3 regions of the Halomonas sp. RT37 genome follow, and region 2 is predicted to be linked to each of the others. Evidence: predicted binding sites of a transcription regulator. Region 2 holds the regulator's gene; each other region holds the start of a gene.
What was found. Region 2 encodes sigma-54, which starts transcription at its own class of promoters, with help from an activator protein. Its sites were predicted from a motif close to TGGCACNNNNNTTGCTNT; they were not measured.
Positions count from the first base shown of each region.

Region 1: a site for sigma-54 is predicted at 1,289-1,306, ahead of NFG58_RS13245 (hydrogenase small subunit). Genes of this name have one in related genera too.
Region 3: a site for sigma-54 is predicted at 973-990, ahead of NFG58_RS00540 (P-II family nitrogen regulator). Genes of this name have one in related genera too.

Region 1 is NZ_CP098827.1:3,059,566-3,063,840, reverse strand. Features, by position in the region: gene NFG58_RS13255 (M18 family aminopeptidase) at 1-763, shown strand, start outside; tRNA gene NFG58_RS13250 (tRNA-Met) at 930-1,006, opposite strand; gene NFG58_RS13245 (hydrogenase small subunit) at 1,462-2,556, shown strand; gene NFG58_RS13240 (nickel-dependent hydrogenase large subunit) at 2,556-4,275, shown strand, end outside.
Region 2 is NZ_CP098827.1:1,718,933-1,723,207, reverse strand. Features, by position in the region: gene lptB (LPS export ABC transporter ATP-binding protein) at 1-690, shown strand, start outside; gene NFG58_RS07460 (RNA polymerase factor sigma-54) at 966-2,378, shown strand; gene raiA (ribosome-associated translation inhibitor RaiA) at 2,538-2,846, shown strand; gene ptsN (PTS IIA-like nitrogen regulatory protein PtsN) at 2,852-3,337, shown strand; gene rapZ (RNase adapter RapZ) at 3,391-4,272, shown strand; gene NFG58_RS07440 (HPr family phosphocarrier protein) at 4,275-4,275, shown strand, end outside.
Region 3 is NZ_CP098827.1:119,000-123,274, reverse strand. Features, by position in the region: gene NFG58_RS00550 (YifB family Mg chelatase-like AAA ATPase) at 1-168, opposite strand, end outside; gene NFG58_RS00545 (accessory factor UbiK family protein) at 288-668, opposite strand; gene NFG58_RS00540 (P-II family nitrogen regulator) at 1,054-1,392, shown strand; gene NFG58_RS00535 (ammonium transporter) at 1,442-2,692, shown strand; gene glnK (P-II family nitrogen regulator) at 2,883-3,221, shown strand; gene NFG58_RS00525 (DUF3820 family protein) at 3,310-3,525, opposite strand; gene NFG58_RS00520 (SDR family oxidoreductase) at 3,682-4,275, shown strand, end outside.

The DNA.
Region 1 (4,275 bases), 1.3 Mb from region 2:
GGGCGGCAAGGACGACGACCTCGATCGCCTGCTGCTGGCCTGGCTGGAGCAGGAGCACGGTCTGACCGGGGTGAAGGTGCTGGACTTCGAGCTGGGCTTCTATGATCTGCAGCCGCCGTCGCTGGTGGGCGTGGGCAAGGAACTGATCGCCAGCGCCCGCCTGGACAACCTGCTGTCCTGCTTTATTGGCCTGGAAGCGATGCTCGACGCCGACGGCGAACAGGGCATGGTGCTGGTCGCCAATGACCACGAAGAAGTGGGTAGCGCCAGCGCCTGTGGCGCCCAGGGCCCGTTCCTCGCCGACGTGCTCAAGCGGGTGAATGGCCAGGTGGGCGAGGGCACCGAGGAAGGCTATATCCGCCTGATCCAGTCCTCGCGGATGATCTCCTGCGACAACGCCCACGCGCTGCACCCGAACTTCAAGGACAAGCACGACGCCCAGCACGGACCGAGCCTCAACGCAGGCCCGGTGATCAAGACCAACGCCAACCAGCGCTACGCCACCAACAGCACCACGGCGGCGATGTTCCGTGATCTGTGCGAGAAGGTAGAGGTGCCGGTGCAGACCTTTATTACCCGGGCGGACATGGGCTGCGGCAGCACCATCGGCCCCATCACCGCAACGGAGCTTGGCGTGCCGACGCTGGACGTGGGGGTGCCCCAGTGGGCGATGCACTCTATCCGCGAGACCGCCGGCAGCCAGGACGTGGAACACCTGACCCGTGCGCTGACTGCCTTCTTCAACAGTGCCGAACTGGTGTAGGGCGAGCGCTCGCAGCACGCTTGCTGAAAGACTGAAACGACGATAACAGAGCGCCTGGCGGGCAACCGCCAGGCGCTCTGTCGTTGTTGCGTCGGTGTTGAACCGTTGCATTGGAAGGCACAACGAAAAGGCCCGTCGATCGGTGATCGGCGGGCCTTTCGGTATCTGGTGGCTACGCCCTGACTCGAACAGGGGACCCCATCATTATGAGTGATGTGCTCTAACCAACTGAGCTACGTAGCCTTTGGATGGCGCCGTATTCTACGGATTGCCGGCTTGTTGTCAAGCGCTTGGGTTGCGGCAATGGCCCCGATGCCGGCCCTGGCGATGGCCCCGATGATGGCTCTGCTAGTGGCCCGGGGCGGCCAGGGCGACGCCAGCGCAGTGCGCTGGAAAGCCGGCTACCACCTGTGTGCCGTGTAGCGCGAGTTCTGTGCTGGCGTGACGGAGGTGGCTGGAAAGGGCGCTACCGCCATGTGGTCATCAAGTGCGCCAAGTGTTTGAAAAGACGTACTCCCCGCAATCTGGCACGGGCCTTGCCCTGTAGTTTAGGGAAACAACAACAGGCGATCTGGATGGCTTTTCGTGCAAGCCTCGTGTCGGCTTCTGGCCTTGGGTGTAACGAGGGCAGGCCGCCTCCAGATCAGGGGATCACGCCGGTGGCGAGATCCAGGACCACGACAGGGGAGTCGTTGCCGATGGAGCCCATCGAAACCTTCTACGACGTGATGCGGCGACAGGGGGTCACGCGTCGCTCATTTCTGAAGTTCTGTTCACTGACGGCGGCGGCGCTGGGGCTCGGGCCTGCCTACACCGCCAAAATTGCCCACGCCATGGAGACCAAGCCGCGCACGCCGGTGATCTGGGTGCACGGGCTCGAGTGCACCTGCTGCTCGGAGTCGTTCATCCGCTCGGCCCATCCGCTGGTCAAGGACGTGGTGCTGTCGATGATCTCGCTGGACTACGACGACACCCTGATGGCGGCGGCGGGGCATCAGGCCGAGGCCGCCCTGGCCGACACCATCGAGCGCTACAAGGGCAACTACATCCTGGCGGTGGAGGGCAACCCGCCGCTCAACGAGGACGGCATGTTCTGCATCGTCGGTGGGCGGCCCTTCGTCGACCAGCTGCGCGAGACCGCAGAGCACGCCAAGGCGGTGATCTCCTGGGGCTCCTGTGCAAGCCACGGCTGTGTCCAGGCGGCGCGCCCCAACCCCACCCGGGCGACTCCGGTGCACAAGGTCATCACCGACAAGCCGATCATCAAGGTACCGGGCTGTCCGCCGATCGCCGAGGTCATGACCGGGGTCATCACCTATATGCTGACCTTCGACCGGCTGCCGGAGCTCGACCGCACCGGCCGGCCCAAGATGTTCTATTCCCAGCGCATCCACGACAAGTGCTACCGCCGGCCACACTTCGACGCCGGCCAGTTCGTCGAGTCCTTCGATGACGAGGGCGCCCGTCGCGGCTACTGCCTGTACAAGGTGGGCTGCAAGGGCCCGACCACCTACAACGCCTGTTCGACCATCCGCTGGAACGAGGGCGTGAGCTTCCCGATCCAGGCCGGCCACGGCTGTATCGGCTGCTCCGAAGACGGCTTCTGGGACAAGGGCTCCTGGTACGCCCGGCTGCAGGACGTGCACCAGTTCGGCATCGAGGCCAACGCCGACCAGATCGGCGGCGTTGTAGCCACCGGGGTGGGCGGTGCGGTGGCGGTCCACGCTGCCGTCAGCGCCTTGAAACGGGCGCAGGTCAAGCGCCAGTCGTCAGCCAACAGGGAGGAAGCCTGATGACGCAGATCAACACCCCTAACGGGTTCAATCTGGACAGAAGCGGACGGCGTATCGTCGTCGACCCGGTGACCCGCATCGAGGGGCATATGCGCTGCGAGGTCAACGTAGATGACAACAACATCATCCGCAACGCGGTGTCCACCGGCACCATGTGGCGCGGGCTCGAGGTCATCCTCAAGGGCCGTGACCCGCGCGACGCCTGGGCTTTTGTCGAGCGCATCTGCGGCGTCTGCACCGGCTGTCATGCGCTGGCGTCGGTGCGCGCGGTGGAGGACGCTCTCGACATCCGCATCCCGCGCAACGCCCACCTGATCCGCGAGATGATGGCCAAGGTGCTGCAGTGGCATGACCACGTGGTGCACTTCTACCACCTGCACGCGCTGGACTGGGTCAACCCGGTCAATGCGCTGAGGGCCGACCCGCGGGCGACCTCGCAACTGCAGCAGTTGACCGGCCCCAACCATCCGCTGTCGTCGCCGGGCTATTTTCGCGACGTCCAGAATCGCCTGAAGACCTTTATCGAGTCGGGGCAGCTTGGGCTTTTCAAGAACGGCTACTGGGACAACCCCGCCTATCGGCTGTCGCCGGAGGCGGACCTGATGGCGACCGCTCACTATCTCGAGGCGCTGGACCTGCAGAAGGAGATCGTCAAGGTCCACACCGTGTTCGGCGGCAAGAACCCCCACCCCAACTACATGGTCGGAGGGGTGCCCTGTGCCATCAATATCGACGGCGATCTGGCGGCCGGGGCGCCACTCAACATGGAGCGGCTCAACTTCGTGCGCGCGCGCATGGAGGAAGCCTTCGCCTTCTCCAGGAACGTCTACATCCCCGACGTCATCGCCATTGCGAGCTTCTACAAGGGCTGGTTGTACGGCGGGGGCCTGTCCGCCACCAACGTGATGGACTACGGCGACTACTCCAAGGTCAACTACGACAAGTCCACCGACCAGCTCAAGGGCGGCGCCATCCTCGGCGGCAACTGGAACGAGATCCACGAGGTGGACCCCACCGACCCCGAGCAGATCCAGGAGTTTGTGGCCCATTCCTGGTACCGCTACGCCGACGAGTCCCGTGGTCTGCACCCCTGGGACGGCGAGACCGAGCACCACTACGAACTGGGCGAGGGCACCGTCGGCACCCGCACCCGGATCGAGGAGATCGACGAGGCCGCCAAGTACTCGTGGATCAAGTCGCCACGCTGGCGTGGCCACGCCATGGAGGTGGGGCCGCTGTCGCGCTACATCCTCAACTACGCCCAGGGCAATGACTTCGTGATCGACCAGGTGGACTCGTCGCTGGCCGCCCTGAATCAGCTCGCCGGCACCCGTCTGACGCCGAAGCAGGCGCTGCCGACCACCATCGGCCGTACCCTGGCCCGCGCCCTGGAAGCCCACTACTGCGCATCCATGATGCTCGATGACTGGCATGAGCTGATCGCCAACATCCGCGCCGGTGACCTGGCTACCGCCAATATCGAGAAGTGGGACCCGGCGTCCTGGCCCCAGGAGGCTCGCGGTGTCGGCATGGTCGCCGCGCCCCGGGGCATGAACGGCCACTGGATCCGCATCAAGGATGGCAAGATCGAGAACTACCAGTGCATCGTGCCGACCACCTGGAACGGCAGTCCACGGGACCCGGAGGGCAACATCGGCGCCTTCGAGGCGTCACTGCTGAATACTCCCATGGAGCGGCCGGACGAGCCGGTGGAGATCC
Region 2 (4,275 bases):
TACAAGAAGCGTCGCGTCGTCCAGGACATCAGCCTGTCGATCGAGCAGGGCAGCATCGTCGGTCTGCTGGGCCCCAACGGGGCCGGCAAGACCACCTCCTTCTACATGATCGTCGGCCTGGTCAGAGCCGACGCCGGCAGCATCAGCATCGATGATCGGGACCTGAGCCGCGCGGCCATGCACCAGCGCGCGCTGGCCGGTATCGGCTACCTGCCTCAGGAGGCTTCGATCTTTCGCAAGCTGTCGGTGGCCGACAACATCATGGCGATCCTCGAGACCCGCAAGGACCTCGACCGCGAGGGCCGAGAAGCACGTCTCGAGCAACTCCTCGAGGATTTCCACGTCAGCCATATTCGTGACAACCCCGGCATGAGCCTGTCCGGCGGGGAGCGGCGCCGGGTCGAGATCGCTCGCGCCCTGGCCACCGAGCCGGCCTTTATCCTGCTCGATGAACCCTTCGCCGGGGTCGACCCGATCTCGGTGGGCGAGATCAAGTCCATCATTCGTCAACTCAAGGCCCGCGATATCGGCGTCCTGATCACCGATCACAACGTGCGCGAGACCCTCGATATCTGCGATCGTGCCTACATCGTCGGCGACGGCCAGATCATCGCCGAGGGCAGCGCCGAGTCCATCCTCGCCAACCAGCGCGTCAAGGAGGTCTACCTGGGCGAGAACTTCCGCCTCTAGACCGCAGGGCCGCCCGACAGCCGCAGTCGCAGTCGCATCAAGCGGCCGCAACACTTGCCAGCATCAGCATTCAACCGCCGGCCCCGAAAGGGTCGGCCTCACCTTGCACACAGGGCCTCCCTCGAAAGAAGCACCTCCCCCCTACCAAGTTGTTCCACATCGACCTTTACACTCCCTCCCACAGGTCAAAAAACACCAACTTGGCAAGATGCTTGCATGTCTGATGACTCGTCGTTAGGGTAAAGCCTTTCGACAACACTGGTGGATCCCGACCCATGGCCCTCAAGGCGTCACTGCAGCTGCGCATCGGTACCCAGCTGACCATGACCCCGCAACTGCAACAGGCGATCGGCCTGCTGCAGCTTTCGACCCTGGACCTGCGCCAGGAGGTCCAGCAGGCGCTGGAGGCCAACCCCATGCTCGAACTCGAGGACGAGTTCGGCGAACAGCAGACCAGGGAAGCCGTGGAAGATGACTGGGCGGATCAGATTCCCTCGGAACTCAGTGTGGACAGCGACTGGTCCGACACCTACCAGGACCTGGGCACCACCCCCGCCGGCAGTGGCGAGGCGCCGGATTTCGAGCGCCAGGCAAGCTCCCAGTCACTGCACAGCCACCTGAGCTGGCAACTGGCGATGCTCGACGTCAGCGACCAGGAGCGCCTGATCGCCGAGAGCCTGCTCGACGCGGTCAACGCCGACGGCTATCTCGAGCAGACACTGGATGACATTGCCCAGGGGCTCGAGCAAGACGGTCGTCGCCCCCCTCCCCTCGCAGAGGTGGAGGCGGTGCTGGTTCGGCTGCAACAGTTCGAACCGACCGGAGTGTTCGCCCGCGACCTGCGCGAGTGTCTGATGCTGCAACTGGATAGCCTGCCTCGCGATACCGTCCTGCTGCCCCAGGCCGGACGACTGGTAAGACAGTTTCTCGAGGCGCTGGCCAGCGGCGACCGACGTCTGCTGAAGCGCCGACTAGGACTCGATGACGACCAACTCGACAGCGTCATCGAGCTGATCCGGAGCCTCGACCCACGTCCCGGCAGCCAGTTCGGTGACAGCGATAACGACTACGTCATACCCGACCTGGTGGTACGCCACACCGAAGAGGGCTGGCGCGTTGAACTCAACCCGGATGCAATGCCCCGACTGCGCATCCAGCCCGACTACGCTGCGCTGATTCGGCGCGCGGACAAGAGCCAGGACAACCAGTTCCTCAAGGACCACCTGCAGGAGGCGCGCTGGCTGATCAAGAGTCTGTCCAGCCGCAACGACACCTTGCTGAAGGTCGGCCGGGAAATCATGGTGCGTCAGATCGACTTCCTCGAGCAGGGAGAAGCGGCCATGAAACCGTTGGTGCTGGCCGATATCGCAGACAAGGTGGAGATGCACGAGTCCACCATCTCCCGCGTGACCACCCAGAAGTTCGTGCACACGCCTCGCGGCGTGTTCGAGTTGAAGTATTTTTTCTCGAGCCAGGTCGGCCAGGATGGCGACGCCCATTCCAGTACCGCCATCCGCGCCATGATCAAATCGTTGATTCAAAAGGAACCTGCCCGCAAACCTCTGTCGGACAGCAAACTGGTGGAATTGCTGGCGGAAGACGGCGTCAATGTCGCCAGACGCACCGTGGCAAAGTACCGGGAAGCCATGAATATTCCGTCTTCCAGCGAGCGCAAGCGACTGCGCTGAGGCCTTGCGCTGCGGCGTCGCTAGCCTAGTTATCGGGAAAGCGCAAGCACTTGAAATTTCGCATGACATCTGCGTCTTTCTGCGTAGCGTCGAGGGGGTTTGCAGGATCGGAAAAAGGGTTACAATCAAGCCACCACCCGAAAGAGCAAGGAGCCTGTCATGCAAGTCAACATCACCGGCCACCACGTCGAATTGACCGATCCCCTGCGTGACTACGTACAAGAGAAGCTCACCCGTGTGGAGCGCCACTACGACAACATCACCAACGTCCAGGTGACCCTCTCGGTGGAAAAGGAACGCCAGCTGGCCGCCTGCACCCTTCACGCCGCCGGTGCCGACCTGCATGCCGAAGCGCAGGACGGCGACATGTATGCTGCTATCGACGCCCTTGCCGACAAGCTGGACCGCCAGCTGGTCAAGCACAAGGAAAAATCCCAAGCCCGCGCCCAAGGCGCCGGAATTCGCTGACTCTCATGACATTGGAAGCCATTCTCCCTCCCGAGCGCACATTGTTCGATGTCCCGGGAGGCAGCAAGAAGAGGGTGCTGGAGTTTTTCAGCACCTTCATTGCGCAGAACACCCCGAGCCTGGACAGCCAGGAGGTCTTCAGTCGGCTGATCGGACGTGAGCGCCTGGGCAGTACCGGCATCGGCAATGGCGTCGCCATTCCCCATGCCCGCAACCCCCACTGCAAGGCGCCCATCTCCGGCTTCCTCAAACTCGCGGAACCTGTCGACTTCGATGCCATCGATGGTGAGCCCGTCGATCTGGTGTTCGTGCTGCTGGTGCCGGAAGAGGCCGACGACGCCCATCTTGCCCTGCTCGGCCAGGTCGCTGGCGTCATGAACGACGCCGACACACGTCACCGTCTGCGCCACGCCAGCTCCCAGCGCGAGCTTCACGAGCGCCTGCAGGAAGCCATCCGCCAACAGGCGCCAGGGGACGACACTCCCTCCTGATCGCGGCCTTGCCTAGGCCATCAGCAATGGACGCCTGCCCAAGGAGACAGGACATGCAGCTCGTGATCATCAGTGGTCGCTCCGGCTCGGGAAAGTCCGTGGCCCTTCAGGCCCTGGAGGACCTGGGGTTCTACGCCATCGACAACCTTCCCGCGACCTTGCTGGGCGCCTTGGTGGACGAGCTGGAAAACGGTCATTCCCGCCGTATCGCCGTCAGCGTCGACGCCCGCAACCTGCCTGAGGCGCTGGAACGCTTCCCCGCCCAGCTGGCGTCCCTCAAGCAGAGTCCGATCGACTGCCAGGTGGTCTACCTGACCAGTGATGCGCGAATTCTGCTCGAGCGTTATTCCCACACGCGGCGCCGTCACCCGCTGACCCGTGATAGCGACATGACCCTGGCGGAAGCCATCGAGTCCGAACAGAAGGCCCTTTCGGGCATTCGAGACCTGGCCGATCTGGTCATCGACAGCTCTCGCCTGTCGGTACACGAACTGCGTTCGCGCATCGCCGAACAGGTCGCCGACCACCGCAGCGGCCAGTTGAGCCTGACCGTGGAGTCCTTCGGCTTCAAGCGTGGCGTGCCGCCGGATGCAGACATCGTGTTCGATGCCCGCTGTCTGCCCAACCCCTACTGGGAACCATCGCTGCGTGATGCCAATGGCTGCGATCCCAGCGTCATCGACTTCCTCGAACGCTATCAGGACGTCGCCGACATGAAACGCGACATTCTCGCCTGGGTGCGCACCTGGCTACCGCGCTATCAGCAAAGCCAGCGCAGCTACCTCACCGTGGCGGTGGGCTGCACCGGAGGACAGCATCGTTCGGTCTACCTGGCCGAGGGAATCGCCTCGGCCCTGGCCGACCAGCATCCCCGCGTCCGTCTACGCCACCGCGAACTCGGCCAGCAACGCCGACTGGACAGCGGAGGACTCTAGGCG
Region 3 (4,275 bases), 1.6 Mb from region 2:
GCAGGTGGCGAGGGCGCTGCGCACCCGTTCGCGGCTTTCGCGCACTGCGGTCTCGGGCAGGCCGACCAGGGTCATGCCCGGCAGGCCGTTGGCCAGGTGTACCTCGACCTGCACCTCGGGGGCGTCCAGCCCCAGTCCCGCACGGGTGGCAATGATGGCAAGCGTCATGGGCTCCCTGCCTGACGGAAGGCTCATGACCAGTAGAGCACGCCCACCTCACCGGCGCCCCATGCCAGCCCCCCGCCAGGGCGGGCCGGCATATCTTGTGACGCTCTGCGTCCGAAGCCTCAGGCGGAGGGCTTGTCGGCTGAACCGCTCGACGCCTCGTCCTGCTTGCCCTGTTCCGGCACCGGCGGCACCGGTACCTCGGCGGCTTCCTCGGCCACGGCAGGCGCCGCGGTCGCTTCGCCAGCGGGCGCTGCACGTTCCTCGACCAGGCTCTCCAGCGCCGCTACCTGCTTTTCCAGCGCCTCGACCCGGGAGCGGGTGCGCTGCAATACGTCCATGAGGATGTCGAAATCCTCGCGTGACACCAGTTCGAGACGATCGAAGGCGCCACGCACCACCTGCTGGACCCCCTTCTGGATGTCTTCCGGGGCCTGGGAGGCGCCCTGCAAGCGCTCGCCGATCTGCTGTGCCAAACGGCTGATGCGATCCTGACTGACCATGATGGCTCTCCTTGAAACGTCGATGGGAACTCCGTTGCCGACAGGATACGCAAGCCGGGCGCCCAACGCATGCTTCGTGGCCCTTGCCCATTGGCGCCCGGCGCATTGGCGACTCCCTGATACCTACACGCGCCCCGGCACGCGACCCGACACAGCATGCTCGCCAATGACGCACCACCAATGCGCGCCAGCACCAAAACAGTGCATTAACTTTGATGCAGTGCCGCAAACTCGCGGGTGTTTTTCGTCTCTTGCTTTCCAAAACAACCACAAGCCATTGTAAACAAAGCTTTTGCCAAATTTATGGCACGTATATCGCTATGCATAGATATCCATGCACCGAGCGGAAACAAGCCGCCACCTTATGCACGTAGGGAGCCATGCCATGAAACTGATCACCGCCATCATCAAGCCCTTCAAGCTGGACGACGTCCGCGAGGCGCTGGCCGACAACGGCGTCCAGGGCATCACCGTGACCGAGGTCAAGGGCTTCGGCCGCCAGAAGGGCCACACCGAGCTATACCGCGGCGCCGAGTATGTCGTCGACTTTCTGCCCAAGGTGAAAGTCGAGGTTGCGATCGACGAGGCCCGACTGGACAGCGTGCTGGAAGCCATCTGCAACGCGGCCAACAGCGGCAAGATCGGTGACGGCAAGGTGTTCGTCACGCCGCTGGAAGACGTCATCCGCATTCGCACCGGCGAGCGCGGCTCCGACGCGGTCTGATCCCCGTCCCCTGACCCGACTTCCGATAAAAATATAGCGAGACACTTCCATGGTCGATATCAGTGAACTCAGCTACGCGCTGGACACCTTCTACTTCCTTATCTGCGGCGCCCTGGTCATGTGGATGGCCGCCGGTTTTGCCATGCTCGAGGCCGGCCTGGTCCGGGCCAAGAACACCGCCGAGATTCTGACCAAGAACATCGTGCTGTTCGCGGTCGCCTGCACCATGTATCTGCTGGTGGGCTACGCCCTGATGTACTCCTCCGACGCCGGCGGCTTCATCCCCAACCTCGGCTTCTTGATCGGCGCCGAAAACAGCGTCGATGCGGTGCTGGCAGGTGGTGAAGACGCACCCTACTACTCGGCCCGCGCCGACTTCTTCTTCCAGGTCGTGTTCGTGGCCACCGCCATGTCGATCGTCTCCGGCGCTGTCGCCGAGCGCATGAAGCTGTGGGCCTTCCTGGCCTTCGCCGTGGTCATGACCGCCGTGATCTATCCGGTCTCCGGCTACTGGACCTGGGGCGGCGGCTGGTTGTCCGAAGCAGGCTTCTCCGACTACGCAGGTTCCGGCATTGTCCACATGGCGGGTGCCGCTGCAGCCCTGGCCGGTGTGCTGGTGCTCGGTCCGCGCAAGGGCAAGTACGGCAAGAACGGCGCCATCTACGCCATTCCCGGTGCCAACATGCCGCTGGCGACCCTGGGTACCTTCGTCCTGTGGCTGGGATGGTTCGGCTTCAACGGCGGCTCCGAGCTCAAGCTCTCCGACGTGTCTTCCGCCAACAACATGGCCCAGGTGCTGGTGAACACCAACGCTGCCGCCGCCGGGGGTGTCATCGCCGCGCTGATCCTGGCCAAGATCTGGTTCCGCAAGGCTGACCTGACCATGGCCCTGAACGGCGCCATCGCTGGCCTGGTCTCCATCACCGCCGACCCGCTGTCCTCCACGGCCCTCGGCGCCACCCTGATCGGTGCAGTCGGCGGTGTCCTGGTGGTGGTCGCCATCGTGGTCCTCGACAAGCTGCGCCTGGACGATCCGGTCGGTGCCATCTCCGCCCACGGTGTGGCCGGTATCTGGGGTGTCCTGGCGGTCCCGCTGAACAACGCCGACGCCACCTTCGGCGCCCAGATGCTCGGCATCATCGGCATCTTCGCCTGGGTCTTCATCGCTAGCCTGGTCGTGTGGCTGATCATCAAGGCAATCATGGGTGTGCGTGTCAGCGAAGAAGAAGAATACGAAGGCGTCGACCTGGCCGAATGTGGTCTCGAAGCCTACCCCGAGTTTAACGTCGCCAAGAAGTAAGCCTGAGCTTACCCGCGACACCAGTGAGCTGGCGTGCTCCTCCTGGCCCCTTCGGGGGCCTTTTTTATTGCTGTTCGCCAGGGGTATGCTTTGTCACACTAGTCAGGACAGGCGCAACGGCGCGCCGCCAACGGGTTGGCGCCAGGCACGACCGACGCCGCCCCCACACGGACAGGATGAGGAACCCGCCATGAAACTGGTGACCGCGATTATCAAGCCATTCAAGCTCGACGACGTCCGCGAGTCGCTCTCCGAGATCGGTGTTCAGGGCATCACCGTCACTGAAGTGAAGGGCTTTGGCCGTCAGAAGGGCCACACCGAGCTGTACCGGGGAGCCGAGTACGTGGTCGACTTTCTGCCCAAGGTGAAGCTTGAGGTGGCGGTCGACGACGGCATGACCGAGCAGGTCATCGAAGCCATCGTCCAGGTCGCCAACACTGGCAAGATCGGTGATGGCAAGATCTTCGTCACTCCCCTTGAACAAGTCATTCGTATCCGTACCGGCGAGACCGACAAGGATGCTGTCTGACCTCGACCGACAAGGATGCTGTCTGACCTCGACCGACAAGGACGCTGTCTGACGACGGCGACCGGTTCTCCCCGCCAGGTGGCGCCGCTCAGCCGCGGCGTCGCAACGGCTCCAGCAGGTCGCTCAGGCCGTTGTGGTCGATCTCGTGCATCAGCGCCAGCAGGCGTCCGATCTCTCCGGGGGGAAACCCGACCCGGGCAAACCACGCCAGGTAAGGCCCGGGCAGATCGGCGATCAAGGTGCCTTGATGCTTGCCGAAAGGCATCGGCAAGGTAACCAGGCGTTCCAGGTCCTGAGGATTCATCGCTGCTCCTGAGCGGGTGGGTGAGGGAAAGACGCACAGGGTACTGGCCTGCGGGCGGCGTCGCCATCGATTCGCCTCCCCATTGAAAGTCTCCCCCGTTGAAAGTCTTCCCCATCGACGCCATGGTTATTTCCAGGTATCGACAAGGAGGCCGACATGACCACACTCGTGATAGGTGCCAACGGCCAGATCGGCCGCCAGGTCTGCGCCATCGCCCACCGCCAGGGACATCCGATTCGCGCCATGATCCGTAGCGCCGAGCAACGCGACTGGTTCGAGCAACAAGGTATCGAGACGGTCGTCGCCGACCTGGAGGGCGACTTCGCCTCCGCCTTCGAAGGTTGCGAACAGGTGCTGTTCACCGCCGGCTCCGGCCCGAACACCGGGCCCGACAAGACGCTGTTGATCGACCTCTACGCCGCTACGCGGGTGGCGGACGAGGCCAGCCGCCAGGGGCTGGATCGCATGCTGATGGTCAGCGCCATGCGCGCCGAGCAGCCGCTGCAGGCGCCGGAGAAGCTCAGGCCCTACATGGCCGCCAAGTTCGCTGCCGATGCCTACCTGCGCAGCAGCAAGGTGGACCATGTCATCGTCAAGCCAGGCCGGCTCACCGACGACGACGCCACCGGCCGTGTGGCCACGTCGCTGGACGAGACCGGGGGCAACAACCAGATCTCCAGAGCCAACGTGGCCCAGGCCCTGGTCTATCTATTGGGGCAACGAAAGATCCGTAATCACGAGACGGTGCTC